One region of the Paraburkholderia sp. SSBN10T genome, then DNA from elsewhere that is predicted to be linked to it. Evidence: riboswitches for the same ligand, from Rfam matches in the RefSeq annotation. Region 1 holds a riboswitch; the other holds the start of a gene.
The links. A riboswitch is a leader RNA that binds a small molecule or an ion and turns the genes downstream of it on or off. The one in region 1 is predicted to bind cobalamin.
Positions count from the first base shown of each region.

Region 2: it holds a riboswitch for cobalamin, as region 1 does, so the genes downstream of both, cobW (cobalamin biosynthesis protein CobW) here and AC1ECK_RS01020 (TonB-dependent receptor domain-containing protein) in region 1, are expected to answer to the same signal.

Region 1 is NZ_JBWQQI010000001.1:207,660-222,870, reverse strand. Features, by position in the region: gene AC1ECK_RS01025 (cupin) at 1-449, shown strand, start outside; gene AC1ECK_RS01020 (TonB-dependent receptor domain-containing protein) at 505-2,433, opposite strand; adenosylcobalamin (AdoCbl) riboswitch at 2,485-2,574, opposite strand; partial or broken gene AC1ECK_RS01015 (hypothetical protein) at 2,663-2,806, opposite strand; gene AC1ECK_RS01010 (putative bifunctional diguanylate cyclase/phosphodiesterase) at 2,840-4,666, opposite strand; gene AC1ECK_RS01005 (efflux transporter outer membrane subunit) at 5,239-6,741, shown strand; gene AC1ECK_RS01000 (efflux RND transporter periplasmic adaptor subunit) at 6,849-8,000, shown strand; gene AC1ECK_RS00995 (efflux RND transporter permease subunit) at 8,013-11,066, shown strand; gene AC1ECK_RS00990 (cytochrome b) at 11,295-11,930, shown strand; gene AC1ECK_RS00985 (sensor histidine kinase) at 11,905-13,284, opposite strand; gene AC1ECK_RS00980 (response regulator) at 13,274-13,951, opposite strand; gene tcuC (tricarballylate/proton symporter TcuC) at 13,972-15,211, opposite strand, start outside.
Region 2 is NZ_JBWQQI010000022.1:21,753-36,963, forward strand. Features, by position in the region: gene cobN (cobaltochelatase subunit CobN) at 1-2,971, opposite strand, end outside; gene cobW (cobalamin biosynthesis protein CobW) at 2,978-4,060, opposite strand; cobalamin riboswitch at 4,260-4,528, opposite strand; gene AC1ECK_RS28110 (cobalamin biosynthesis protein) at 4,663-5,091, shown strand; gene cobO (cob(I)yrinic acid a,c-diamide adenosyltransferase) at 5,103-5,705, shown strand; gene AC1ECK_RS28120 (cobyrinic acid a,c-diamide synthase CobB) at 5,708-7,006, shown strand; gene bluB (5,6-dimethylbenzimidazole synthase) at 6,990-7,646, shown strand; gene AC1ECK_RS28130 (quaternary amine ABC transporter ATP-binding protein) at 7,690-8,523, opposite strand; gene AC1ECK_RS28135 (ABC transporter permease) at 8,662-9,627, opposite strand; gene AC1ECK_RS28140 (ABC transporter substrate-binding protein) at 9,817-10,863, opposite strand; gene AC1ECK_RS28145 (M24 family metallopeptidase) at 10,932-12,158, opposite strand; gene AC1ECK_RS28150 (HalD/BesD family halogenase) at 12,240-13,127, opposite strand; gene AC1ECK_RS28155 (LysR substrate-binding domain-containing protein) at 13,264-14,181, shown strand; gene AC1ECK_RS28160 (DUF4136 domain-containing protein) at 14,232-14,837, opposite strand; gene AC1ECK_RS28165 (CHASE2 domain-containing protein) at 14,872-15,211, opposite strand, start outside.

The DNA.
Region 1 (15,211 bases):
TCGGTAGTCCGGCCGAGCACATCACCATGGCCGATCACAGCACGACGCTGCCGACTCCGACGCTCGAACCAGAGCGCGATTTCGACGGACAGCGGTTCTTGCGCTACGAAAGGCGGCACGCGAGCTGGACGCCGTGGCGGATCAACGGCTTCGTCGCGTCCGATACGGGGATCGGCGGCGCGACCGCCGGTCTGGCCGGCGTGCGCGTGGTGCGGCCGGAACGGGCGGCGGCGCTCGAGCAGCAGAAGCACGTGTCGGAGTTCTGCTTCTTCTTCGTGCTGTCCGGACAACTGACGGTGATGCAAGGCGAGAACGCGTACCCGCTCACGACGGACGACAGCATCACGATTCCGGGAGAGATGTCGTACGGCTTTGCCGAATGCAGCCCCGACCTCGAACTGCTTGAAGTCACGCTCCCCGCCGAGCTTGCCGTCCTCTCGCAGTCGTAAGCGTCGCACTACTCACATTCGAACAAAACTTCTCAACCTCGCCTGAGGCCTGCTCCTAGAACGTATAAGCCAGCTTGCCGAATGCCGTGCGGCCCAACGTGTTGTACCCGTATGCCGTCACGTACTGACGGTCGAACAGGTTCGACAGATTCGCCGACAAGGTGAGATGCGCATTGACCTTGTACGCGGCACGCAGGCCGAGCGTCGTGTACGACGGCAGATAGATTGCATTGGCCTGGTCGTCGTAGGTCGATCCGCCGTAAAGCAGCGAGACGCCCGTGCTCAGCGCATGCAGATGAAACTCGTCCCACGTGTGGTCGACGCTGAGGCTGACAGTCTGACGCGGGCGGCGATTGAGCCAGCTCTGGTCGGTGACGTCCTGTGGATTGAGAATGCCGAGCGCCGCGCTGACAGCCGTGGATTGGCCGAGGGTGCCCTTGTACGAGAGATCGAGACCCTGGATGTGCGCCCGGCCGATGTTCACGGGCAGGAAAGTGACCGAGTTGTAGTTGATGAGGTCGTGCACGCGCGTGTCATACAAAGCAGCCGTGAAGGTGCCGAACGACGTAGCGGCATCCAGTGCGGCTTCGACCGTATCGCTGCGCTCGGGCAGCAGGTTCGGGTTCGCATACCCCGGGTAATACAGGTCGTCGAACGTCGGCAGACGGAATGCATTGCCGTACGAGAGGCGTGCCGTATAGACCGGGGTAATCGCATAAGCGAGCGCGAGATTGCCGGTATTGACCGACTGGCCCTGGACAATCTCGTGGCGGCCGGCCAGGAACACCGTCAAATCACCGAGCGTAGCCGATTGATGCAGCGAAACGGCCGAATCGTTGCGTGTCGGCACACCGGTGGGGATATCGAACGGCAGGAAGGCTTGCTCGCGGGAGAAATCGTAGGCGAGCTTGGTCTCGCCGGACAGCGGCAGACCGAAGAGCGTCAGGCCTTTTTCCTGATGAGTCAGCGAGGTCGATGTGCTGAAGCGCGTCGAGTCGATCTCATCGCTCGGGATAGCGGGGTTGTTCGCGTAGACGAACTGACGATCCGTCGCGTAGCCGACCGACTGGTCGAACTGGGTAAACGGCGTGATATCCAGATGGAACGCCAGACCCGTCGTCAACTGATGATCGAGCTGCCGGTCGTTGCCGCCTGCGTTGTCGTAAGAGAGATCGGACCGGTGATACAGCATGAAGGTGGAGATCGACCAGTTGTCGTGCGCATAACCGAGCCGCGCATCCACGTCCTGCGCATGATAAGGATTCCGACCGTCTTCGTGCCCGTAGGCATTCGGCCGGGTCGCATCGATCCCCGCCGTGTTGTAGTCATGCAGGCCTACTGAGTAAGTAAGGCCGGACAATGCAGAAAGCGGACCGGTGGCAGGAATACTGCCGGAGGTGCGCACTTGCGTATCGAAGGTCTTGTTCGAGCCGCCGCCCACGGAGACCGTAGTCTGGTTCGGCTGATTCGAGGCATGGTTCGTGAAGAGCTGCACGACGCCGCCCACCGCATCGGCGCCGAACGACGCGGCCGCAGGGCCTGAAATCACTTCGACGCGATCGAACGCGGAGGTCGGAAGATCAGCCCATTCGGCTACGCCCGTGGTTGCGGAACCAACCCGGATGCCGTCGATAAAGACCGCGACCTGATTTGCCGACGAACCACGGATGCTGACGGAGGCGGAAGAACCGGGGCCGCCGTTTTGCGAAATCGTGACCCCGGGCAGCGTCGCGAGGGCCTGCGTGATGCTCGGGTCGGCCGGCGACAGACGGTCCAGATCCGCACGGGTCAGAACCTGGGTCGAGGCATAACGCTGGTCGAACGACTGCGGCAAGTGCTGCGTGTCGCCGGTGACGAGGATATTCGGCAAAGTGGTGACAGCCGATGCCTGGTCCGGTTGTTGTAAGGACGAATCGTCCGCATGCGCCATCTGCCAGCCCGACACGGTCAGGGCAGATGTCATGATCAAGTGACGCAACTTCATACTGGGGAATATCTCCTGGGGATTACGCGCCCCAAAGTCGGAAAGGAGGGATACGACGCCGAGGTCTGACTTCCGGTCCGTGCTGAAACCGGTCACAGTGGCGCGACCGCGCTGGATTTACACCAGCTTCCACGAGTCGTACGCGCGCATTTTACTTCTGAATCCACGCACGCCCAAAACCCCGTCTGGAATAACTCACGGACGGGGTATCAAGCGCTACGCGAAACGTTCAGGCGGCGGCTGTGTGGTTGCGCTCCACCTCAAGCCTCTGCCGCAAGGTACGCGCCGCCGCGATCATGTTGCTCAAGGCGGCTTCCACCTCCGCGCTGGGCACGCGCGGCGAATGGGCGTCGTAGACGCCCGGGCCGATTCCGTTCGGATGTTGGAAGAGTCCGGCGTCGACTGATCAGGCTCCCGCGCGTGGCGCGATATTGCCCTGGCGCAGCAGCTCGCCGGCACGAGCGGCCCCCACCGCTTCGCTGAAACGGAAACCTTGCGCACTCGTCGCCCGGTTCGTTGCAGCCAGTAGCGCCCGCTGTTGCTCGGTCTCCACGCCTTGGGCAATGACCCCGATCCCGATACTGTGCGCAAAGCTGACGATGGCGCGGATCGTCGCTGCACTCGCGGGGTCGCTGGTAGAGCGGTGGATGAGGGATTGCGCGATCTTCAGATGGTTCACGCGATAAGCCTTGACGTACTCGAACGAGGCGAACTCGCTACCGAAATCGTCAATGGCGATCTTCGCGCCGAGCGCGTGTAGCTGCGGGAGTATGTCGCTGCGTGCCCACGACAACCTGGCCAGCGTCGCCTCAGTCACGTCGAATTCCAGAGCGGAGGGGGCGAGATGCCACTTCGCGGCGGTTTCGGCGACATCGCGCACAAACGCTTGAGCGCTCCTGAGTTCGAACAGAGACAGATTGATCGCGATCATCAGCGGGGCCACCCCCTCGTCGCGCCAGGCTCTCATTTGCCGGCACGCCTCGTCCAGCACCCAGTGCCCAAGCGCCGCCATGGTGCCGTCCCTCTCGGCGATCGGGATAAACACACCGGGAGCAATGAGACCTCGCGCCGGATGATGCCAGCGAACCAGGCCTTCCATCCCGAGAATGTTTCCCGAAGATAACTCGACCTCGGGCTGGTACTGGAGCTCCACCTCGCCGCGCTCAAGCGCGCCGCTCAGATCGTCTGCGAGTGCGACACGTTCGAGCACCTGCTGGTCGAGTTCGTCAGAATGAAAGCGATAGCGGTTGCCGCCCTCACGCTTCGCACGGTAGAGCGCCAACTCGGCCTGCGTCAGCATGTCGTCCGCGCCACTGTCGCTCTCTACGTACGCGCGGATGCCAAGGCTCACGGAGATACGCACATCGTGGCCATTGAGCAGATAGGGAGCCGCCAGCGCCGTTTGGAGCTGCGCAGCCAGTGCCCCGGCGTCCGCCGGCTCGGCCAGCTCGCCCTGCAGCACGGCAAACGTGTTACCGCCTAACCTGGCAACCGAGCGGGCACCCGGCCCGCATTCGTGAATGCAGTTCCTGAGACGCGCCGACACTTCCCGAAGCAACAGGTCGCCGATCGGGTCACCCAGTCTCTCGTTGATCAGCTTGAAGCGGTCGAGATCGACGAGGAGAATCGCAAACGGCATGGCGCCATGTCGGGCCGCGGCGAACGCCTGGCGCACCTGCGCGAGGAAGCCGGCGCGAGTCGCCAAACCCGTAAGCGCATCGACGTCGGCGAGCTGCGCGATCTTTTCCTCCGCTGCCTTGCGCTCGGTAATGTCGACGATGATTCCTTCAACTTCGATTAGCCGTCCATCCTTGTCGCGGACCGGGATGTAGCGATTCTCGACGCAACGGCAAGCGCCGTCGGCAGTGCGCAAGCGGAACTCGATTGAGACGCCTCCGGCATCCTTTTCCAGCACTCGCGCGAGTGCCGCATCGACCTTGGCCTGGTCCTCCGGGTCGACAAGCTCGTTGGCCCAGGCTGGCGAGGCGAGCAAGGCTGCGCGGTCGTGGCCGAACCGGGTGATGTCATGCGATATGTAGATGAGCGGAAACGAAGGCTCGCCACGCAGACGGTACGGGATGACCGGACTGTTCCGGACGATGAGGTTGGCTTCGGCAAGCGCCTTGATTCTTTCCTCCGCGGCCTCTTCCAGGCCGCTCGTCCTGAGGGCCGCCGCGTTCAGCGTCTGCGACTTCGTGGCCGGCACGCCGGCGCTCTGGCGGTTCCACAGCAACGATCCCGCCCTGGCAGGCGTGGTCGCAGTGTGTCTGTGAGGTCTCACACCCTTGGGGAGCCAGTGCGGTTCCATGTGAGGCCCGGCGTGTGGCCAGGACCGCGACCAGGCTTGTCCGTGGTGAAGTTTTGATTGAAAACGCATGCCAGGTTCTCCCCGCAACGAGCCCAATCTCGTCAGACGATTGAAGTATAGTCACACGCGTCCATCTGACAAACTTCAGTAACCGGGAACCTGATGCGCGCCCGGCGGCGAACCAGCGCTCCTTTGCCGGCGCGTCTCGAGCCGATTTGAGCGAGCGATCGACCTCGGTTGCCTTTGCGGTATCGCCGATTCGCATACCTTAGGGAAATCCCTGATGACGTAGGCGCCCGCCTGAACGCTCGTCGAGCGCACTGGCTACGTGATCGCGCGCACCACCGCAGCAATCGACCATGCGAGGCTATCCGTAGATAGCGTTGCGCATGGTAAATTCCAACGTCAGGAACAGAAACATCGAAAGTTCGGGTGACCTGAATACGCCCGTCCGTTCCCCTCGCTCAGGCTAAACGCAGGAGACATAAGGTGGATCGATGCTCGACTTGAACCAGCCTATTGCCCGGCGGCGGCTGTGCGTCGCGCTTTGTAGCTGCGTCGCTGTCGCCGGCTGCATGGTCGGTCCCGACTACCGCACTCCCCCTGCGCCAGCCGCCGATACCTACACTCCCTCGCCGCTGCCCGAGCAGACCGCCTCGTCTCCGGGAAGCGCCGGCGTACCGCAGCGCTTTGTACCGGGACAGGATATTCCCGCTGCATGGTGGGCGCTCTTTCATTGCGAGCCGCTCGATACGCTGATCCGCGAGGCGCTTGCCGGCAGTCCGAACATCACCGCGGCGCAAGCCGCGTTGCGGCAGGCGCGCGAAAACTTCTCGGCACAAGCCGGCGGCACCCTTCTGCCCAGCGTCGATGCGCAACTTGGCGCCACGCGCGAAAAACTGAACGGCATCGCGTTCGGCCAGCCCGGCGTCGTCGATGAGTTCAATCTCTACAACGCATCGGTGAACGTGTCGTACAAACTCGACGTGTTCGGCGGCACGCGGCGCGAACTCGAAGCATTGCACGCGCAAGTCGATTATCAGCGCTTCCAGTTGCAGGCCGCCTATCTCGCGATGTCGGCCAACATTGTGACCGCGGCCGTCAAGGAAGCCTCGCTGCGCGCACAGATCGAGGCAACCGAACGGATCGCCGCAGAAGAAGACGAGCAACTGGGCCTGCTCGCCAAACAGTTCGATCTGGGAGGCGTGGGCCGGACCGCGGTGCTCGCGCAACAGACCCTGTTGGCGCAGACCCGTGCAACGTTGCCGCCACTGCAACAACAGCTCGACCAGGTGCGTCACCAGCTCGCCGTGCTGGCCGGCAAACTGCCCAGCGACTCCGCGTTGCCCGAATTCAGGCTCGAGATGTTTTCGTTGCCCGAGGCGCTGCCCGTGAGTCTCCCGTCGGCACTGGTGCGGCAGCGGCCCGACATCCTCGCCGCCGACGCGGTGCTGCATCAGGCCAGCGCGCAAATCGGCGTGGCGACCGCAGCCCTGTATCCGCAGATCACGCTGTCCGCCAGCTACGGCGCCGAGGCGCTGACGCCGGCACAGGTCTTCAAGGCCGGCAGCACGATATGGAGCCTCGGCGCCGGCCTGCTGCAGCCGGTCTTCCACGGCGGACAACTCACTGCGCAGAAGCGCGCCGCCGAGGCGGCGTACGAACAGGCCGGCGCGCAATATCGTGAAACGGTGCTGCTGGCGTTCCAGAACGTCGCGGACTCGCTGCGCGCGCTCGATCACGACGCGACCGGCCTCAAAGCGCAGACGGATGCCTGGCGCGCCGCAAGCGACTCGCTGGAGCTGACGCGCGGGCAATATCGCGTCGGCGGAGTGAGCTACCTGTCGCTTCTCGATGCCCAACGCCAGTACCAGCAAACGGTGGTAAGCCTCGCACAGGCACAGGCATCGCGCTACGCCGACACCGCGGCCCTGTTCCAGTCGCTCGGCGGCGGCTGGTGGAACGCCGCTGTGCCGGACGCCGCCGCAACGGCACATTGACCTGGCCCAGCAGGACACTCGCTGCACCGCTCTTTGCAACACGCGCAGTCAGAAACGAAGCAATGCAACGTCCGGCGCTTCACCCAATGCCGTGCAAGGACATCACGATGAGCGAAAGAAAACCAATGACAAAGCGGATGGTGATCATGCTGATCTGTGTCGGCCTGCTGCTGGCCGCACTTGTCGGCTTCAACCTGTTCCGCGCGCATATGTTCGCCAAGTTCATGGCGGGCAACTCGGAGCCACCTGCCACCGTCTCGGCGGCAGTCGCCAACTATCAATCGTGGCAACCGCAGCTTGCGGCAGTCGGCAGCCTGCGCGCCGTGCGCGGCGTCGATGTCACCACGGAAGTCGCGGGTCTCGTGCGCGAGGTGGCGTTCAGCTCCGGACAGGAAGCGAAAGCCGGGCAGGTTCTTGTCAGGCTCAATGCCGACAGCGACGTGGCACTGCTCCAGTCGCTACAGGCGGCAGCAGAACTCGCGCAAACCGTCTATCAGCGCGACAAGGCGCAGTACGACATCAAGGCGATCGCCAAGGCGCAACTCGACGCGGACGCCGCAGACCTGAAGGGCAAGAAGGCGCAAGTCGCGCAACAGGCCGCGCTCGTCGAAAAGAAAACCATCCGCGCGCCGTTTACGGGACGGCTCGGCATCACCACGGTCAATCCGGGACAGTACATCAATCCGGGCGATGCGATCGTCACGCTGCAAGCGATCGATCCGATCTACGCCGATTTCTCCCTGCCGCAGCAGCAGCTCGGCCAGCTCGCGATCGGCCAGAGCATCGTGGTGGACACCAATGCGTACAGCGGGCAAACGTTCGTGGGCAAGGTCCAGTCGATCAGCCCAAGAGTCGACAGCGCCACGCGCAACGTGCAGATCGAAGCCACCGTGGACAATCGCGAGCGCAAGCTGCTGCCGGGCATGTACGCGAACGTGAAGGTCGACGCCGGCACCGAACAGCGTTACCTGACGCTGCCGCAAACGGCCATCACCTACAACCCCTACGGCGCGACCGTGTTCGTCGTCAAGCCAGGCAAACAACCCAACGCGCAGGGCAAGACGCTGCCGGTCGCGCAGCAGGTGTTCGTCACGCCGGGCCCGACCCGCGGCGATCAGGTTGCGATCCTCAAAGGTGTCGACGCCGGCACGCAGGTCGTGACAAGCGGGCAGCTCAAGCTCAAGAACGGCACGCCGCTCGTCATCGACAACAGCGTGCAGCCGGCGGACAACCCCAACCCGGCGCCTCAGGAACAATAGAGAGACCTCGCGATGACCTTCACCGATCTCTTTATCCGGCGGCCCGTCCTTGCATCGGTCGTCAGCCTGCTGATCTTCGTGCTCGGACTGCGCGCGCTGGCCACCCTGAAAGTCAGCCAGTATCCGCAGACCGAAAACGCCGTCGTGACCATCAGCACGGCTTACTATGGTGCGAACGCCGACACCATCGCCGGCTTCATCACGCAGCCGCTCGAAGCGGCGATCGCCCAGGCGCAAGGCATCGACTACCTGTCCTCGACGAGCAGCACCGGCGTGTCGACCATTACCGCGACGCTGCGCCTGAACTATGACGCGAACCGCGCGCTGACCGAGATCAACACGCAGATCGGCTCGGTGCGCAACCAGTTGCCGCCGCAGGCGCAGCAGCCGGTGCTGACGGTCGAGACCGGGCAGACCACCGATGCGATGTATATGGGTTTTTACAGCGATGTGCTGCCGAGCAACAACGTCACGGACTACCTGCTGCGCGTCATCAAGCCCAAGCTCGATTCGATCGAAGGTGTGCAGACGGCCGAAATCCTAGGCGGCCGGCAGTTCGCGTTGCGCGCTTGGCTCGATGCGGCGCGGCTCGCCGCGCACGGCGTGACGGCGACCGACGTGTTCACGGCGCTCGGCAACAACAACTACCTTGCGACGCTCGGCACGACCAAGGGGCAGATGGTCAGCGTCGACCTGAACGCGGGCACGGACCTGCATACGGTAGACGACTTCAAGCAACTCGTCATCAAACAGAAGGACGGCGCGATCGTGCGGCTCGAAGATGTCGCGAACGTCGTACTCGGCGCCGACAGCTACGACTTCAACGTGGCGTTCAGCGGCAAGCGGTCGGTGTTCATCGGCATCAAGGTCGCGCCGGACGCCAATATCCTCGACGTGGCCAAGCGCGTGAGGGCCGTTTTTCCGGGGTTGCAGGCGCAGTTCCCGATCGGCATGACGGGAGAGATCGTTTATGACGCGACCGACTTCGTCAACACGGCAATCACCGAAGTCATCAAGACGCTGGTCGAGGCGCTGCTGATCGTCACCGCGGTGATTTTCCTGTTCCTCGGCAGCTTTCGCGCGGTCATCGTGCCGCTGATCGCGATGCCGTTGTCGCTCATCGGCACGTTCTTCGTGATGCAGGTGCTCGGCTATTCGATCAATCTGCTGACACTGCTCGCACTCGTGCTCGCGATCGGGCTCGTGGTGGACGATGCGATCATCGTCGTCGAAAACGTCGATCGCCATATGAAGGAAGAAGGCAAGGCGCCATTCGATGCCGCGCTGATCGCCGCGCGCGAGCTCGGCGGGCCGATCCTCGCCATGACCGTCGTGCTGATTGCCGTGTATGCGCCGATCGGCTTTCAGGGCGGCCTGACCGGCGCCCTCTTCACCGAGTTCGCCTTCTCGCTGGCCGGCGCGGTGACGGTGTCCGGTGTGATCGCGCTGACGTTGTCGCCGATGATGTGCTCGCGCTTCTTTCGCGCGGAGCAGGAGTCCGGGCGCTTCGCACGCTTCGTCGACCGCCAGTTCGAACGCGTCCATCGTGGCTACGGCCGCCTGTTGCACGCGACGCTCGACACCTGGCCCGTGTTTACCGTGATGGGCGCGTTGCTGCTCGGCGGCACGGTTTACCTGTTCATGACGTCGAAATCGGAGCTCGCGCCGCAGGAGGATCAGGGCATCGTCCTGTCGCAGATCCAGGGGCCGCCGAACGCGACCATCCAGCAGATGCAGATGTATGCGGACCAGGTATTCGATATCTCCAAAGCGCTTCCTGAATACGCGCAGATGTTCCAGCTCACCGGCGCGCCGACCCTGAACCAGGGGATCGGCGGCGTGCTGTTCAAGACATGGGATCAGCGCAGCAAGGGCGCGACCGCTTTGCAGCAGGAATTGCAGCAGAAGTGGAATCAGATTGCCGGTGCACGCGTCGCGGCGTTTCAGTTTCCACCGCTGCCGGGCTCGCAGGGTTTGCCTGTGCAGTTCGTCATCAGCACGACCGAACCGTTCGAAAATCTCAACGAAATATCGCAGGCAGTCCTGCAAAAAGCCCGCGAGAGCGGCATGTTTTTCTTCGTCGACAGCGACCTCAAGCTCGACAAGCCGGAAGCCACGCTCGTCGTCGACCGCGACAAGGTCGCCTCGCTCGGGCTTTCGCAGAGCGACGTCGGGCAAGCGCTCGGTTCGGCGCTCGGCGGAGGCTATGTCAACTACTTCTCGATCGCCGGGCGCTCGTACAAGGTGATTCCGCAGGTATTGCAGACCGACCGCCTGAATCCTTCGCAGGTGCTCGATTACTACCTGCGCACGCCGGACGGCAGTGTGATTCCGGCTTCGACGATTGCGCATCTCGAACAACACGTCGTGCCGGAATCGATCAACCACTTCCAGCAGCTCAACTCGGCGACGATCTCCGGCGTGATCGTACCTGGCGTATCGCAAGGCGAGGTGCTCGACTTTCTGCGCAAGGCGACCGCACAGGTCGCGCCGGCGGGGTATTCGGCGGACTACTCGGGGCAATCGCGACAGTTCGTTCAGGAGTCCGGTGGGTTCGTCATCACGCTGCTGCTCGCCACGATCATTGTGTTCCTCGCACTCGCGGCCCAATTCGAAAGTTTCCGTGACCCGATCGTGATCCTGATTTCGGTGCCGATGGCGCTCTTCGGTGCGCTCATCTTCATCAACATCGGCCTGACGACGCTGAACATCTACACGCAAGTCGGGCTCGTCACGCTGATGGGTCTCGTCAGCAAGCACGGCATCCTGATCGTCCAGTTCGCCAACGAACTGCAACACGCCGGCCGATCGAAGCGCGAAGCGCTGGAAGAAGCGGCGGGTGTGCGGCTGCGCCCGATCCTGATGACGACGGCGGCGATGGTGCTCGGCGTCGTGCCGCTCGTGATCGCCACGGGCGCGGGCGCGGCGGGCCGCAATGCGATGGGGCTCGTGATCTTCACGGGGCTGTCGATCGGCACCCTCTTTACGTTGTTCGTCGTGCCTGCGATGTATATGTTTCTCGCCGCCGACCATCATCGGGAAGCTGGAGCGCCGGAGGCGGGTTAGCGTATTCCTGGGTAATCCCCACCCCTTCCACGAAAGCAGATTGAAAGCATATTAAGACTTCACGCAAATGCACATGATTGTCATTTGCATTTTTATTGACGAAGCTATGCACGATAGGTACGATGCCGTGCTTCGTGGAGAGTCGTGAGCCTGCGCCGGGCACACCGAGTACTCGCCGAGCAAAGCGCATTGCCGTTTCGAAACGGCTTAACGACTTTGGACCCGAGGATGTCTGTGAACCCGATGCCGCAAGCGGCAACTCATAGCCGCAACCATTCAGGCCACCCCCGCTCCACCGTTGAACAACACGATCGCCTTGGCGAGCGCGGCGCATCCAGGTCGAACGGCACGCGCATAACGGATCGCTACGACGGCCTCACGCGCTTTTTACACTGGGTGTTCGCAACCGTCATCATCTACGCGAGCGTCGTGGGTTATGCACTTGCGCACACCGCCGGCGGAGTCGTACACGACTTCCTGTCGCGACTGAATATGTCGCTCTCCACCGTGCTGATCCTGCTCTTTCCGCTGCGGCTAGGCTGGAAGTTCGCCCGCGCCGAACCACGCGCACTGCCGGTTGCCTCCGGCTGGCAACGTTCGCTCGCCTCCGGCGTCCACAACCTGATTTACCTCACGATCTTTACCGTGCTGGCGAGCGGCTTTCTGATGGTCCCGAACGGCTATTCGTTCTTCGGCCTGATCGAGATTCACACGCCGTTTGCCAAAGGCGCGCTCACCGACCACATGTTCGCCGTGCACCGCGCCAGTTGCGCGCTGCTGGCGGGGTTGATCGTGCTGCACGTTCTTGCCGTCGTCAAACACCAGTTGATCGCGCGTATCAACGTGCTCGGGAGAATGCTTTAACGCCCGGAAACACCACCGAAGCGCTCAACCCCACGCCGCGAGGCCCATCGTCCAACGCCACTTCCGCCAGATGCGCCCGTGCGATTTCACGGACGATGGATAACCCGAGCCCGCTGCCCTCCTCGCCGGAGACGCGAAAGAAAGGCTCAAACACACGGTCGCGAAGCTCGGGAGCAATACCCGGCCCCTCGTCGGTAATGCTCAGGGCCACGCGTTCTTCAGTCGAACGAATCTCGAGCGCGACATGCCCGCCGGCCGGGGTATAGCGAATCGCGTTATCGAGCAGGTTGAACAGCAGCACTGACAGCAGCGGCTCATTGCCCATCACCTGCGCAGGCTCATCGAGTCGGACCGACAGTTCGACACCGCGACGCTGCGCGAGCAACGCAAGCTGTTCGATGGTCCCGGTGGCAACCGCACGCAGATCGACGGGCGCACCTTCAAAGTCGGCATAATCCGCCGCTTCCGCTTGAGCGAGCAGCAACAACTGGTTGGTCAGCGCCACCAGCGAAAGATTGCTGCGGTGCATGGCCAGCAACGTCTCTTTCAGTTGAGCGAGGTCGTCCTGGCGCCGCGCATATTGCAGTTGCGTGCCGAGCAAGGTGAGCGGCGTGCGCAGTTGATGTGCGGCATCCGCAATGAAGCGCCGCTGCATGGCGGTCTTGCGCTCGATGATGTCGAGGCACTGGTTGAACGCGCTGACGATCGGCCGCAATTCGTTGCGCAACGGATCGGCCCGTACCCGCAGCGAGACATCCGGCACGCGCACCAGCATGTCTTTCGCAAGCCGCATCAGGGGGCGCAGCTCGAACGTCAGTCCGACACAGACCAGCACCACGGCAATCGCCACGATGCCCGCAAAATGCAGCATCTGCGGCCGCCATAGGGCGGTGGCCGCCGCATCGCGCTGCATCAGCGTCCGTCCCACCGACACCACGATGCGCCGCGTCACGCCCGAGTCGTACATGGGCCGGATCAGCGACACCGCGCGAATCGGATGTCCACTCACGGTTGCGTCATACCAGAGCGGCGCCTCGCCGGGCACGCGCAGCGGGAAATCCGAGGTGCCCGCGATCGTCGCACCGCCCACTTCGCGAATGCTGAAAAAGACCTCGTCGCCGGCCGGCGTACTCAGAATTTCGATCGCGCTAGGCGAGATCTCCGCGTGCAGGTAGCCGTTCTCCCATTGGATATCGCCCGCCATCACGCGCGCCGAGGACAGCAATGCTTCGTCCTGCAGCAGGCTCGCCGTACGCTGCGCGTTATCGCGGGCGATCAGTCCCGCCGCGATGACATACACCGTCATCGGCAGCAGCATCCACAGCAGCAGCCTCAGCCGCAGGCTATTCGTCATCGGCGCCGTCTTCCAGCAGATAGCCGAGGCCACGCAGCGTGATGATGGTCGCGGTGCTCTTTTCCAGCTTCTTGCGCAGCCGCGACACGTAAATCTCGATGGCGTCTTCGCTGGTCAGCGTGTCCGCGTTGCTGAGCGAATCCGCCAGCATGGTCTTGGCCACGGTCTTCTTGGCGCGCAGGATCAGCGCCTCGAGCACGGCGTGCTCGCGCGGCGTCAAGGTCAGCGGCTCGCCTTCGACCGCGAACTGGCAGCGGTCCATGTCGTAGGTGAGATTGCCGCATTTGAGCCGGTTCGAGCGCGACGACGACTGCCGCCGCGCCAGCACCTTCACACGCGCAACCAGTTCGCGCGCATCGAAGGGCTTGACGATGTAGTCGTCGGCGCCGGCGCCGAGACACACCACCTTTTCGTCGACCGCGCCGGTCGCCGTCAGGATCAGCACCGGTGTCGCGTCGCCGCGCTCGCGCATGCGCCGCAAGACGCTTTTGCCGGATAGATGCGGCAGATTCAGATCGAGCAGCACGACGTCGTACGGCACGACGCGCAACGCGGTTTCGGCAGCCTCGCCGTCGCTCACGCGATCGAGCGTGAAGCCGTCGTCCTGCAGAATTCGCGCAAGCCAGTGCGCCAGTTGATCGTTATCCTCGACGAGCAGTAGCCTCATCGCATCTATCCCCAAAGCGTTCATGCCGTCTTGTAGTGCTCCCGCGCCTGCGTTGAACGGTACAGGACGAAGGTTGCGGTCACTCCGCACAGCGCGGCAAACGACATCCATGCGCCCGGCGAAGCCTTATCGCCCGTAGTATGAATCAGCCAGGTCGAAATGGCCGGCGTAAATCCGCCGATCACCGTAGCGAGACTGTACGCCATCGAGAACCCGGTGGTCCGCACATGCGCCGGCATCAATTCGGTCAGCGCGACGATCATGGCGCCGTTGTACCACGCGTAGAGCAGCGACAGCCACAGTTCGACCAGCAGCAGACGGCCGAACGACGGTTGCGCGACCATCCATTGCATGGCCGGATACGCGGTGAGAATCGCGAGCACGGTGCAGGCCAGCAGCACCGGACGGCGGCCGATCCGGTCGGACACGGCGCCTGCGATCGGCAGCCAGATAAAGTTCGAAACGCCGACGCACACCGTGACCAGCAGCGAGTCCAGCGACGACAGCTTCAGCACGACTTTACCGAAGGTCGGCGTGTAGGCCGTAATCAGATAGAACGAGGCCGTCGTCATGATGACGAGCCCCATGCCGGCGAAGATGAGCCCCGCATGCTGCACCATCGAGCGGGCGATCTCGCCCATGCCCGGACGATGGCGGCGCGCCGCGAACTCCTCGGTCTCCTGCAGCGAGCGGCGCACGTAAAACAGGAACGGCACGATCAGGCAGCCGACGATAAACGGGATGCGCCAGCCCCAGACGTTCATCTCGGAGGCGGGAATCAGGCGGTTCAGCAGCACGCCGAGCGACGCCGCAAACACCACGGCCACCTGCTGGCTCGCCGACTGCCACGAGCAATAGAAGCCACGGTTGCCTTTGGTCGCGATCTCCGAGAGATACACGGACACGCCACCCAGTTCGACCCCGGCTGAAAAGCCCTGCAATAAGCGGCCAAACAGGACGATGGCGGGTGCGACGAGGCCGATCTGCGCATAGCCCGGCACAAACGCCACGCACGCGGTGCCCAGCGCCATCAGCATCAGCGACAGGATCAAGCCCTTGCGGCGGCCGTGATGGTCGATGTATGCGCCCAGTACGAGCGCGCCGATCGGACGCATCAGGAAGCCGGCGCCGAATACCGACAACGCCAGCATCAGCGAGGCAAATTCGTTGCCGGTCGGAAAGAACGTGGCCGCAATTGCAGCCGCGTAATAGCCGTACACGGTGAAATCGTACATCTCGAGAAAGTTGCCGCTCGTGACG
Region 2 (15,211 bases), on a different contig from region 1:
CCACCGCCTGCACCGCGGCGTCGAACAGATGCATCACGTTGGCGAACGCGTCGCGGAAGAAGCCGGATACGCGCAGCGTGACGTCGATGCGCGGCCGGTCGAATACTTCCATCGGCATGATCTCGAAGTCGGTCACCCGGTGGCTGCCGGGCGCCCACTTCGGCCGCACGCCAAGCAGCGCCATCGCCTGGGCGATATCGTCGCCGCCCGTGCGCATGGTCGCGGTGCCCCAGACCGACAGGCCGATCGCCCGCGGATAATCGCCATGCTCCTGCAGATGCCGTTCGAGCAGATGCTGCGCGGACTTCAGTCCCAGCGACCAGGCGGCTTGCGTCGGAATCGCGCGCGTGTCGACCGAGTAAAAGTTGCGTCCGGTCGGCAGCACATCGGGCCGGCCGCGCGAGGGCGAGCCGCTCGGCCCTGCCGGCACGAAGCGGCCTTCGAGCCCGCGCTTCAGGTGCCGCAACTCTTCTGAGCCGCAAGCGTCGAGTCTCGGCAGCACGTCGCCGCGCAGGCGTTCGAGCACGAGTTCGGTTTGCGGCAACGTCCCTGCCGCGGGCAAGGTCACGCCGGAATCGTGGCGGTCGCCGCACATTTCAGCCAGCAACGCGCCGGCGAACAATTCGAGCCGCTCACGCGTATCGCCGTTGTGGCGCCACGGCGCATTGCTGACTTGCTGCAGGACCTCGGGACGCGGACCGTCCCATACCGCGGCCCAATCCGCCGAGAGCGGATCGAACAGATGCGCCATCTGCAGATCGCGCGCCAGCGCGTCGACGAGGCCCGCTTTCGCGCCGCGCCCGTCGCCCACCGGAAAGCGCCCGAGCGCCAGCAGCGTATCGCGCCGCTGCACGCCCTCGGGCGAGCGGCCGAAGATATGCAGGCCGTCGCGAATCTGCGCTTCCTTCAGTTCGCACAACCACGCATCGACGCGCGTCAACAGCGCATCTTCGGCGTCCTGTCCGTCTGGCTCGCTCAGGCTCAGTTCCTCATGCAGACGATGCTCGACGATGGTGGCAAGAATCGTGCGCCGCAAGAGCTTCGAGCGGCGCGGATCGACCATCAGCGCTTCATAGTATTCGTCGACCTGGCGTTCGAGATTCTGCAACGGGCCATAGCTTTCGGCACGGGTGAGCGGTGGCATCAGATGATCGACGATCACCGCCTGGGCGCGGCGCTTCGCCTGGCTGCCCTCGCCCGGGTCGTTGACAATAAACGGATACAGATGCGGCAGCGGCCCCAGGATCAGATCGGGCCAGCACGCGTCGCTCAATGCGACGCTCTTGCCCGGCAGCCATTCGAGGTTGCCGTGCTTGCCGACATGGACGAGCGCGTCGACGCCGAAGCGGTGGCGCAACCAGAAATAGAACGCCAGATACGCATGTGGCGGCACGAGGTCGGCGTCGTGATAGCTGGCGTAATCGCCCTGTTCCCGCGAGCGCGACGGTTGAATCCCCACGAACACGTGGCCGCAGCGCCAACCGGCAATCATGAAGCGGCCGTGCCGCAGCGTCGGATCTTGCTGCGGCGGACCCCAGCGCGCGTTCAAGGCGTCTCTCGCCTGCGCCGGCAATTGCGCGAAGTGCGCCAGATAGTCGTCCAGCGCAAAACTCTGCAAGGCGGGGCGCAGATCGCGCACCACCGGGTCGTTGGTCACACCCTCGGTCAACTGGCGCAGCAGTGCGTCGCCATCCGCGGGCAGTCCGGCCACGCGATAGCCTTCGGTCGCCAGCATCTGGAGAATGCCGACCACCGAGGCCGGCGTATCGAGGCCCACGCCGTTGCCGATCCGTCCTTCGCTCATCGGATAGTTCGCGAGGATCAGCGCGAGCTTCTTGTCCGCGTTATCCAGCGTACGCAAGCGGCACCAGCGACGGCTCAACTCGGCCAGAAAACCGATCCGCTCGTGATCGGGCTGATAGCGCACCACGTCCACCTCGGTATGCGCACAGCGATACGCGAGCCCCTTGAAACTGATGGCACGCGTAATGATGCGGCCATCCACCTCGGGCAGCGCGATATGCATGGCGATATCGCGCGAGTTCAGCCCCTGGTTGTCCTTGACCCAGTCCTCGCGATTGCCGCCGCTCAGGATCACCTGCAACACCGGCGCGTCACCGGCGAGCGCCAGCGGTTCGGGGTCGTCGATCGCCGTGGCGGCAAACGCGGTGGTGTTCAGCACCAGCGCGACGTCATGCTGCGTGCACAACTGCTGCAGCACCTCGCGGCTCATGACATCCTTGAGCGAGGTCAGCGCAAGCGGCAACGCATTCAGCCCTTGCGCTTCGAGTGCCTCGATCAGCGCATCGAATACCGCCGTATTGGCGGCCTGCAGATGCGCCTTATAGAACAGGATCGCCACGACCGGAGCGTCGGCGCGCCAGCGTGCCTGCCAGTCCTCGATTGTCGGCGTGTCGTGTTCGGGGTGATAAAGCGTGGCCGCCGGCAGCACGCGCGGCGCGGCCGGCTCACGCCCCCAGCCGAACGCGCGATGCGCGATACAGCGCAAAAACGCCTCGGCATTCTGCACACCGCCCTCGCGCAAATAGCGCCAAAGCTGATGACAGAGTGCGGCATCCGCCGTGCTGCGAGCAAGCAGGTTCGGATCTTCCTGCAAATCGCCGGAAAACATCGCCAGCGTTTGCTGCTTGCGCGCCGCGAGCGCGACCACCTGCTCGATCCCGTACGGCCAGTACGCCTCGCCGCCGAGGTGATCGACCACCACGACGCGCGCATGCTGCAGGACATCTTCGACGTAGAAATCGACCGAAGCCGGTTGCCGCAAGTACGTCACGTTCGCGAGCCGCACGCTCGGAAAACCGGCGCCGAGGCGCGGCACCACGCTGGCGAGCAACGACAGCGTCGTATCGGCCGAGCTGAGCACCACGATCTCGGCGGGTTGCTGATCGATCCGGATGACACCCTGGGTGTCGTCGACGAAGCCACCCGGCGTGGTGCGCAGCAGATGCATGATCGATTACGCCTGCGGCTGGGCTTCAGTACGCAGCGCGGCGTCGAAAGCCGCTTGCAGCGCAGCCTGATCGAGGTCTTCGCCAATCAGCACGAAACGGCTTTGCGGCGTTTCGCCGGCTTGCCAGCGGCGGTCGAAATAGCTGTCGAAACGCCGGCCCACACCCTGAATGACGAGCCGCATCGGCGCGCCCGGCAAGGCAGCGAAGCCTTTCACGCGGTAAATCGTGTTGCTCTCGACGAGGCTTTCCAACGCGGCAATCACGCCCTCGCGCGACGGCGTTGGTGCCTGCACCACCACCGAATCGAATTCGTCGTGATGATGGTCCGCGTCCTCGGCCGAGCCGTGATGATCGTGGCGCAGATGAATCGTCGCCTCCGAAGCGGCCTCCAGACCGAGCAGCGTGTGCAGATCCAGTTGCCCCCTATGCGCGCGCACCACCTTGACCTGCGCCGGAATCTCTTCGCGGATCAACGCTTCGACCGCGCCTTGCTGCGCCTCGCCGAGCAGATCCGTCTTGTTCAGGATCACGAGGTCCGCAGCCGACAACTGGTCTTCGAACAGTTCATGCAGCGGCGATTCGTGGTCGAGGTTCGGATCGGCCTTGCGTTGTGCGTCCACCGCCACCGGGTTGTCGGCAAACTGGCCGCTGGCCGCCGCCGGGCCGTCCACGACCGTCACTACCGCATCCACCGTGAAGCTGTTCTTGATCGCAGGCCAGTTGAAGGCCTGCACCAGCGGCTTCGGCAAGGCGAGACCGGAAGTTTCGATCAGCACATGATCGATCTGCGCGCGGCGTTCCACCAGTTGTTCCATGACCGGGAAGAATTCTTCCTGCACGGTGCAGCAGAGGCAGCCGTTGGCCAGTTCATACAATTGGCCTTCGGTCTCGTTGCCGTTTTCGTCGCAACCGATGCCGCAGCCCTTGAGGATCTCGCCGTCGATGCCGAGTTCGCCGAACTCGTTGACGATCACCGCAATGCGCTTGCCGCCTGCGTGCTGAAGAATATGCCGCAGCAGCGTGGTCTTGCCGCTGCCGAGAAAGCCTGTCACGACGGTGACGGGGATTTTGCGCATGGAGTTCTGCATGGTCAATCCGTCCAAAGGTGTTTCACATTGGGCATGCCGGCGAAGTCGCGCAACGGGGCTGACAGCGCGAATGCATCGCCGGCGGGTGCGAGAGAGTTTCAGATGAAACGCGGGGACGAATCACGGCGCGCCAGCAGCGCCAGGCAAGCATCGTGAAGTGGTGAACCGAAATGGTGGACAAGACGCCGCATCCCCGCAGCGCCAACCCTCTTCTCTGGCCGGTATCCGGGCTGGCGAAAACGCCGCTTCCCCTTCCCAGGCGAGGGATTTCTCGCCCAGTGGTTGCATGCGTGCGCGACCTTGCGCGCAGGCACTGAAGCCGGCTTTGCACCGCTTGCGCGATGCCTTCGCTTACCGTTGCGGGGGCAGCACAGGTTGGTCCGGTCTGTTGCAGGCGGACACCCTGTTTCCCGTTTAACTGCGCACGCTCAGAACGCGCGCGCGAGCACCAAAGTGCGTGGGAGTTTAGGCCTGCGAGCCCCGCGCGTCAAGGCAGCCGGCCGTGCGACTTCGGCAGTCGCTTGTGATATCGTATGCGCGCGTTTGGTGCCAGCACGTGCGTTCGCACGTCGCGCGCCGTCGCGCATGACATGTGGCACCGCATGACCCAACACTCCGAACACGACGCCAGGACCCTCAGCGTCGGCATAGGCTGCAGACAGCACACCTCCGTGGAGCAGATCGGCGCAGCCGTGCACGCCGCGCTCGGCGCCTATCCGTTCGCGGCGATTCGAACCGTTGCCACCATCGACTCCAAAGCCCTGGAACCCGGCCTGCTCGAATTCTGCGCGCGTCATGCGCTGCCTTTGCGGACCTTCAGCCGCGCTGAGATCGCCACCGTGTCCGGCCTACCGACACCGTCGGCCGCCGCCCGCGCGCATCTCGGCGTCGACGGCGTCTGCGAGCCGTGCGCGCTGCTCGCCGCGCCCGCCGGCCGCCTGCTCGTCGCGAAGACGGTGCTCGACGGCGTGACCGTGGCGATCGCGGTGCAGGCGGCCGCCTCGGCTCCACACTCAACCGAATCCACCTAACCTCATCTTCCATGAAAACCGATCCCGAAGCGCATCTGCGCATGACCCAGCGGCGCCGCGAAGGCCACGAGAAAAAGCAGGCCGAAGCGACCATCGAAAAGGGCCTGCTGATCGTCAACACCGGCACCGGCAAAGGCAAGACCACGGCCGCGTTCGGCATGGCCGTGCGCGTGCTCGGCCACGGCATGCGGCTCGGCGTGGTGCAGTTCATCAAGGGCGCGCTGCACACTTCGGAGCGCGATTTTCTCGGCAAGATCGCCAGCTGCGATTTCGTCACGATGGGCGACGGCTACACGTGGAATACCCAGAACCGCGATGCCGACATCGCCACGGCCCGCAAGGGCTGGGACGAAGCGCGCCGGATGATCGAAAGCGGCGAGTATCAGATGGTGATTCTCGACGAGCTGAACACGGTGCTGAAATACGAATACCTGCCGCTCGACGAAGTGCTGACGGTCGTCAACGCGCGCCCTGCGATGCTGCATGTGGTGATCACCGGACGCCACGCGCCGGATGCGCTGATCGAAGCGGCCGATCTCGTCACCGAGATGCGCATCGTCAAGCATCCGTATCGCGAGCAGCACGTGAAAGCGCAACGCGGCGTGGAATTCTGAGCATGCCGTCCTGTCCCGCCCTGTTCATCAGCGCACCGGCTTCCGGTCAGGGCAAAACCACGATCACAGCCGGTCTTGCCCGCTACCACCAGCGGCAAGGGCGGCGTGTGCGCGTCTTCAAGACCGGTCCGGATTTTCTGGACCCGATGATCCTCGCCCGCGCCAGCGGCGCGCCGGTGCTGTCGCTCGACCTGTGGATGGTCGGCGAGCACGCCTGCCGCGAACTGCTCGCGCAGGCGGCGGCCGAGGCCGACCTGATCCTGATCGAAGGCGTGATGGGGCTTTACGACGGCACGCCCAGCAGCGCCGATCTTGCCACCGCCTTCGGCGTGCCGGTGGTAGCGGTGATTTCAGCCAAAGCGATGGCCCAGACCTTCGGCGCGGTTGCCTTCGGCCTCGCGCAATTCCGGCCTGAAGTGCCGTTTCATGGCGTGTTCGCCAACCGGGTCGGCTCGGCGCGCCATGCGCAGATGCTGCAAGAGGCGTTGCCGGCCGGCATGCGCTGGACCGGACATATCGGCAGCGCGGACGAGATCGAATTGCCCGAGCGGCATCTCGGCCTGCACCAGGCCGGCGAGGTCGACGATCTGGACGCAAGGCTCGATCGCGCTGCGGACGCGCTCGCCGCAACGCCGCTGGCCGAGCTGCCGCCCGCGGTGAAATTCGATGCGCCCGTCAGCGCGCCGTTACCGCGTCGGCTCGCCGGCAAGCACATCGCGATTGCCCGCGATGCGGCGTTCTCCTTCATCTACCCGGCCAACGTGACACTGCTCGAAGCATTGGGCGCGCGGGTCAGCTATTTCTCGCCGCTTGCCGACGAGCCGGTGCCGGACGCCGCCGACGCCCTCTACCTGCCCGGTGGTTATCCCGAACTGCACGCGCACGCGCTGTCACGGCATACTCATACGGCGGACGCGATCCGCGCCCACGCCGCAGCGGAAAAACCGATCGTCGCCGAATGTGGCGGCATGCTTTATCTGCTCGAGAAGCTCACCGACGTCCACGGCACAACCACGCCGATGCTCGGCCTGCTGCCGGGCGAAGCGACGATGCAGCCCCGCCTCGCCGCGCTGGGCATGCAACAGATCGACAGCGTCCACGGAACCATGACCGGCCATACGTTTCACTACTCGAAGCTGACGACACCGCTCGCGCCGCTGCGCACGGCCACCCGTGCGCAAGCCGATGCGCCCGGTGAGGCCGTGTTCCGTGCCGGCCCGATCGTCGCCACCTATATGCACGCCTACTGGCCTTCCAACCCGGCCTTCGCGGCCGCCCTGTTCCATGGCGAACTGTTTTAACGAATCCGATCGCGAGGCCGTCTACCGCGCCATCCATGAACGGCGCGACATGCGGCACTTCGTGCGCGACCCGGTCGATCCGGCCGTGCTGCAACGCCTGCTCGACGCGGCGCACCATGCGCCGAGCGTCGGCTTCATGCAACCGTGGCGGATAGCGCGCATCACCGACCCGGCGCTGCGTGTTGCGCTGCATGAAACCGTCGAGCGCGAACGGCTCGCGACCGCCGATGCGCTCGGCAAGCGGCGCGACGAGTTCATGAAGCTGAAGGTCGAAGGGATGCTCGAATGCGGCGAGCTGCTGGTGATGGCGTTAATGGATGGCCGCGAAAAGCATATCTTCGGACGCCGCACGCTGCCGGAGATGGATCTCGCCTCGGTGGCCTGCGCGATCCAGAACATGTGGCTCGCGGCGCGCGCCGAAGGGCTCGGGATGGGCTGGGTGTCGCTGTTCGACGTCGCTGCGGTGCGCGGCCTGCTGCATATGCCGGAGGGCGCGCGGCCCGTGGCGATTCTGTGCCTCGGCCACGTCGACCGGTTTTATGCGGAACCGATGCTCGAGACCGAACGATGGGCGACCCGCATGCCGCTCGCCGATTGCGTGTTCGAGAATCGCTGGCCCGACGATAGCGCGCCGGAGTGACGCGCCGCTTCCACGCCACCGCTGCTTCACGTCTGCACGCGCTCTAAGCCGCCAACTCCGTCCGCTCGCTGCGCCGCTCCACAAAGCGGCGCACGTAGTCGTTCGCCGGGTTGCGCAGAATCTCCTGCGGACTGCCCTGTTGCACCAGTTCGCCGTCGCGCAGAATCGCGATCTGCGTGCCGAGCCGCAGCGCCTCGTCGAGATCGTGGGTGATGAATACCACCGTCTTGTTGAGCGTCGCCTGCAACTCCAGCAACTGATCCTGCATTTCCGTGCGAATCAAAGGATCCAGCGCAGAGAACGCTTCGTCCATCAGCACCACATCCGTATCCGCGGCGAGCGCGCGCGCCAGGCCCACGCGTTGCCGCATGCCGCCCGAGAGTTCGTCCGGAAACTTCTCCGCGTAACCTTCAAGGCCCACTTTCTTCAACCAGTCACGCGCGGCGGAGAAGGCCGCCTCGCGCGCTTCGCCACGCGTGCGCAAGGCATACGCCGCGTTTTCCAATACCGTCGAATGCGGCAGCAGCCCGAAGTTCTGAAACACCATGCTGATGCGGTAGCGGCGCAATTCGCGCAGGCCGCTCGCGTTGAGCTTCAGGATATCCTTGCCGTCCACCAGAATCTCGCCCGCGCTCGGATCGATCAGACGATTGAGGTGCCGCACCAGCGTCGACTTGCCGGACCCGGACAACCCCATGATGACGAAGATCTGCCCCGGCTCGATGGTCAGGTTCACGTTGTTGAGGCCTACGTTGCAGCCGGTTTTCGCCAGTACGTCGGCTTTCGATGCGCCTTGCCGTAGCAGTTCGAGTACACGTGCATGCGCGTTCGCCGGTCCAAAGATCTTGTAGACGTTCTTGACCTGGATTGCTTTCATTTTGCCGCTCCTTAACCAACGTCGTGCTGAATCAGTGAAGTGAGGCTGCTGTGTACCGGGAGCGGCGCGCCGAAGTGCTGCCTGTGCTGCCCGCGCCGCTTGTGCCACCAATGCCGTCTGTTCCGCTTCCTATTAGCATCAATGGCGCGCTTCGCTAGCAAGTTCAGCGCCGTCCGGGTGTGCAAGCTGCGCCGGCGCCTGCATACGCTTCTGGCGGCGAGCCTGCACCCGCGCGTCGCGCTGCGCCGCCGCGATACGCCGGGCACGTCGCTCCTGACCATAGCCCTGGCTGACGCGGTCGATCACGATCGCCAGAATCACGATTGCGATACCTGCTTGCATGCCCTTGCCGACATCGAGCGTCTGGATGCCGGCGAGCACGTCTTCGCCGAGACCGCGCGAGCCGATCATCGAGGCGATCACCACCATCGACAGCGACATCATCGTGGTCTGGTTGATGCCCGCCATGATGCTCGGCCGGGCCAGCGGCAACTGCACGCCGAGCAGCAATTGCCAGCGGGTCGTGCCGAACGCGCGTGCCGCTTCAATCACATCGCCGTCCACGTGCCTGATGCCGAGATCGGTCAAACGGATCAGCGGCGGCAGCGCGTAGATCACCGTGGCGAAAATTGCCGGCACCTTGCCGAGGCCAAACAACATCAGCACCGGGATCAGGTACACGAAACTCGGCAGCGTCTGCATGATGTCGAGCACCGGCAAGAGGATGCGCCGCAGCATGCTGCTCTGCGAACAGACGATGCCGGCCGGCACGCCGATCGCAATCGACAGCACGGTGGCCACCAGCATCAGCGCGAGCGTCTCCATCAGCTTGTCCCACAGGCCGAAGCAGCCGATCGCATAGAGCAGCAGCACGAAGAAAGCGGCGACGCCCACGCGGCGCGTCGCATGCCAGGTCATCACGCCCGCCAGCACCAGCACGAGCCACGGGGGTAACACCCGCAGGCTGCTTTCGAGCGGCACCAGCAGATACTTCAGCACCAGCAGGCTAAAGGCGTGAAACGTATCGCCATAGGTCTCCACGAGTGCGCCGACCTTGTCGTTGACGACATCGACAATCGACAGATGCAGAAAAAAACCATTCATGACTGACTCCTGTCGATCAGAGTTAGCGCTTTAGCGCTTACTCTGATCCCACGCAAGGCGGTCGACCGGAGTTCGTGCTTCAGCACGGTACTCCGGTCCCATGCAAGGCGGTCGATCAGAGTTAGCGCTTTAGCTGTCGATCAGAGTTGGCGCTTTAGCGCTTACTCTGATCCCATGCAAAGCACTTACTCAGGTCCCAAGGTTCGCCTGCACCTTCGATGCGACCTCCGCCGGTACCCACTGCTTCCACATTTCAGGGTGATCGCGCAGGAACTGCGTGGCCATCGCGGAGCCGTCGAGCTTCTTCGTGCTCATCTCGAGAATCGTATTGTTCAGGAAATCCATAGGAAACCTGACCTTGGCGAGCATCGACATCAGGCCGGGGTCCGCGTCATAGAACGGCGTCGACACGCCCACCGTCACATGCGACACCATGTACGACGACGCGCACTGCTGCGTGCTGCTCTCGTCGCGCAAGGTCTGCCAGCAGGCGTCGTTGAACGGCGGCATCTTCAGTTCGGCGAACTTGTACTTCGCCATCAACGCGGCTGGCCCCCAGTAGTAGAAGACAATCGGTGCGCCGCGCTGGTACGCGGAAGCGATCGCAGCATCCAGCGCCGCGCCCGTGCCGGGGTGGAAGTTGGTATACGTCGCGTCGAGGTTCAGCACTTTCAGCAGACGCGTATTCACGCGCTCGCAATCCCAACCCGTCGGGCAGTTCAGAAAACGGCCCTTCTCAGGTTCCTCGTCGTCGGCGAACACGCTCTTGTACTTCGGCAAGTCCGTCACCGCGACGAGGCCAGGCGCCGCCGGCTTGATGCCGCGCGCCGGATCGCCCTTGATCACGTATTCGGGCACGAACCAGCCCTCTTTCGTGCCGCCCGGCAAGGTGTCGCCCACGAGCTTCACCGAACCGGCAGCAAGCGCCTTGGCCGTGATTTCGCTGCGGCCCGTCCATTGTTCGGCCCACACCTGCACGTCGTTATGGGCAAGCGCCGTTTCCGTCGCCGCCGTGCTGCCCGGCACCACATCGGTCTTGCAGCCGTAGCCCTTCTCCATGATCTGCCGCAGCACTTCAGTGGCGAAGGAGCCGCTCTCCCACGTGATACCCGCGAAATGCACGGTCTTGCCTTGTGCACACCAGTTGTCGGTTGCATTGGAAGCCGCATGAGCCGCCATACCGGTCAGGGTTAGCGCGACGGCGGCGAGCGCCGCCCGGAGTAGTCTAAATTGCATGATCGATCACCCTTATGCATGGAAATATGTTGAGTTCGTACGCAGGAAACCTTTCGCGTTGCGCTCTTTCAGACGAGCAGGCGCTTTTCGAACGGATAGTCGGACAACAGTTCCACCTGACCGTCGTCGCGGATATAGACCTGCTCTTCGAGCTTGACGCCCTCACCGCCGTCCTCATGGCCGATGTAGCTCTCGATGCACAGTGTCATGCCCGGTTCCATCACACCGTCGTAGCCCTTCGCTTCGTTGTCCTCGCGATGGACGATGTACGGGTATTCTCCCGTCATGCCGACGCCGTGCGCCAGTGCGAAATAGCGGCGCGCCTGGTACGGACCCGGGATCTTCCAGGCCTTGGCGATAAACTCCTGGAAGGTCGTGCCGGCGCGCACGTTTTCCATGTTCGAATGAACCTGCTCATAGGCGAGCTTGTAAAGGTTCTTTTGTGCGGGCGTCGCCGGGCCGTCGCCGCACAGGAAGGTGCGTGAGAAGTCAGCGTAGTAGCCAAAACGCCCCACCACGTCGGTGTCGAGCCCGACCAGTTCGCCCGCCTGGATCTTGCGCGGGCTGCTTTCCTGGAACCACGGGTTGGTGCGCGGGCCCGAACTGATCAGGCGCGTCTCCACATAGTCGCCATCGGTTTCGATGATGTGCTTGTGCAGATGCGACCACAGCTCGTTCTCGCTGATGCCGGGCACAAGCGCCGCTTCGAGCTTATGCACGCCCTGTTCCGCGGCGCGCAGCGACGAGCGGATCATCTTGATCTCATTGGGCACCTTGATCGAACGTGCGCGTTCGAGCGGCTCCTGCGCGTCGGAGATCTGGTAGCCGCGCGCCTGCAGCGCGAAGGCCGCCGCCGAGGTCGCGCTCTCGATAGCAATCCGCTTGCCGCCGCCGCACTGCTTGACCAGATCGTCGATCTCGGCGGCCCAACGTTCGGTCACGCGGCCGAGCATGTCGTCGCAGAAGTAATAGGAGATCGCGGTGGCGGGACGGATTTCGTCGACCGTATCGAGCCCTTCGGCCAGAAAATCGCAACCCGCGTATTCGAACAGCACGACCTTGCCTTCGGCCGGAATGAACGCGTAGCGCGCCGGGTTGCGCATCGAATAGACCTGCATGTTGCGCGAACCGGTTGCATAGCGCATGTGGGTCGGATCGAACAGGATCGCGGCGCTCAGGTCGCGCTTTTTCAGTTCGCGGCGCACGGCGGCAAGCCGGTCGCGCTGGATCTGCGCAATTTCCTGCTCAGTCGGTTCGCAGTCTTCCGGGCGATGAGTCGGGCGAAGAATCGTCATGGTTTCCAGTGTGGAACGTTATAAATATCGGGAGCGGCAGGGACTACGGTTTCAACACGGCATCGACTCGGGCGCGGCGCCTCAATCGACCAGATTGTCGGCACGCACGAGCCGTTGTTCGGCTTCCAGATGCATCTCGGAGACCCGGCCATAGAGCTGCCGTGTGCGCTCGAGCCGGCCGATCACGCCGGGCTTCTTCGAGTACGCGAAGATGGCCGTGTGACGGTCGATCGCTCCTAGCACGCGGGTCACACGGTGGAGCGAGAAGCGGCCTTTGAACAGTTGCAGATCGCCCGGCTGCAGCGTGATGACATTGATCGGCGCGCGCGTCTCGCCGCGCACCACCGCGCCGACGCCACCATAGTTCTCACCTTCAGGAGAACGGATGTTCGGGCAGTACTCAAAGTCGCCGCCCGAGTCGGGCTGCTGGGTCATCATCGAAACGATGAATTCGTTGGTGTCGTAGTGCCAGGGCTGTTCGGTGCCTGGCGGCATGACGTTTTGCACCAGCCCCGCGTACGGGTCGGCGTATTCCCAGATCTGCTCCTCGCCAAGACAAGTGGCGACAAAGCGCTTCATCGCGCGGGCCACATAGATGCGGTGGATGACCGCGTCGGCCGGAATCACGTCGCGCGTCACGAACCCGCTGGTGCGGTCCATGAAGACGCGGCGCGGGTCACCAACGGGCAACGAAGGATCGTCAGCCGTGAAATAGGCATTGACCTTACGGCTGGAAAAATAGGTCTTGGTGGCGAGCGCCAGGCCTTCGGCGCGTGCCTGCTCCAACGCAGCGGGACGCAGAAAACCGTGCAGCACGGCGCTGCCGTTGCCGGCAAGATGCGCGCGGCAGCTCGCGATCAGCTCGCGCATGCGGGGGTGGTCCGGATCGTGCAACGGATAACGTTCGGTATCGACGATATCGCCCAGATCGGTACATTCGGCGTCGGCAAGAGGCAGGCTGGCTGACACGGTGTGGCTCCAGTTTCGTGGTTCGCAGGTTGATTTGTGAGTTGAATTGTTTTCGACAACAATCTTCGACAACAATCAGCTCACCGACGTCCTCATGTTTTGATCGCCAAATTTCTTTGGAAAGCGAGTAATTCCGATGGCAGCCATCAGCGGACCCGATTGGTCCAAACTCAGCTCTCTGGACCCCGAACTGGTGCGTGCATTCGTCGCCGTGGTGGATAGCGGCGGCTTCACGGCCGCGGCGAAGCAGCTCCATCGCACGCAATCCACCATCAGCCTGCGTATCCGCACGCTGGAAGAGCGACTCGAAACGCATATGTTCCTGCGCAATAGCCGGCGCCTTGCCCTCTCGCGCGACGGCGAGAACTTCCTGATTCACGCGAGGCGCATTATTCAGGTGCAAAACGAGGCGATCGCTGCACTAAACCGGAGCAGCCGCGAGGGCGTGATCCGTTTTGGACTGCCGGAGGACTATGCCGAACTGTGGCTGCCCGATCTGCTAAAGAAGTTTTACGCGCTGCGCCCACGTGCGCGGCCGCACATCCATTGCCGGATGTCGCTCGAATTGCTCGAACGCTTGCAGGCGGGTGAACTGGATCTGGCGCTCGTGGTGCGGCACGGCTCGCAGACCGGCGGGCGGCATCTGGGGCGGGAGGAAGTGGTGTGGGCGGCCCACAAGGATTTCGTGCTGGACCGCGAGGCGTCGGTGCCGCTCGCCCTGTTTCCGGAGACCTGCTGTTACCGGCAGCGCGGACTCGAAGCGCTGGCGGCGCTCGACCGGCCTTATCACGTGATCTATACGAGCCAGAGCCCGACCGGCATCAAGGTCGCGGTGGACCAGGGCGCCGCGGTGACGATCATCGACCGCTGTACGCTGCCGGAAAACTGGCGCGTGCTCGGCGTAGCGGAAGGCTTGCCGCCGCTGCCGCTCGCCGATCTCGAACTGCACCGCTCATCGGGAATTCGCGATCCCGCCACGGACGATCTTGCTTCGTTGATCGAAACAATGGTGGAAGAACGGCGCCGCGCAACGGTCGAAATGGCGCTGGGCTAGACGACGCGAGTCACACATCGCGTCGAACCTTGCCGCGTGGCGCCGGGCATTCAGGGCTGCACCGGCTTGACCGAGGTCACCTGAGGCGCCCCGCCGGCGTCGTCGGCGCGCAGTTTCACGCGCCAGTCCGGATGATCGGCGAAGGGGAATTGCGCCAGCGCGCTCTTCACCAGATATGGAATCGCGTGCAGCGGATCGGCGTCACGGTCCTGGCTGCTCGCGCTCACCTTGTAGACCTCGTGGCCATTGGTCTGCTCGAAGAAACGCAGCGTCAGCGAATGCCGGTATGTGTGGCCAAACAGCGAGAACGAGGCGGCGCCAGGGCTGTTGCATCCTGCCTGCGCGCAATCCGCCGCGCCGACACCGACGCCCGCCAGACGCGTATCGTAGGCAATCGACAGCAGATAGTGAGCGCGCTGCTGCGGCACGTCGGCAAAGCCGTATTTGCCGAGTTCGCCGCGAATCCACGTTTCGTACTGCAGATGGTCCGGGCTCTCGTCCTGCAGCGGCGAGCGCGCCAGCGCGTAGCTGCGCTCGCCGGCGAGCGGCGTGGCCGACGGCGACGCGCGCACGTCGGTGCTGACGCCGGCACATCCTGTCAGGCCGGCGGTGAGACATGCTGCGACTAGCGCAGCGTGGATCAGCGTGATTTTCATGTTCTTCTCGCTTCAAGAGAATCCGGCACGCCCATCAGGCGTGCTCAAGCTGCATGTCGAGCTGCGCGTCGTCGAGCGCCGGCAGCAGCACGGTAAACGCGGTGCCCTTACCCGGCGCGCTGTCGACGCGCACGTCGCCCCCATGGCGCGTCACGACCGTTTTGACAAAAGCCATCCCGAGCCCTGCGCCGCCGGTCTCCGGCTGCTCGGTTTCGTGAAAGCGCCGGAACCGCTGAAACAGCCGGCTCTGCTGTTCAAGCGGAATGCCGTAGCCCTGGTCGCGAATCGTGCATTGCACGCGCCGCGGCAGGCCGTCGGCCGGCCCGGTCGTGCAGGTGATGCGCGAACCGGGCGGGCTGTATTTGACTGCGTTG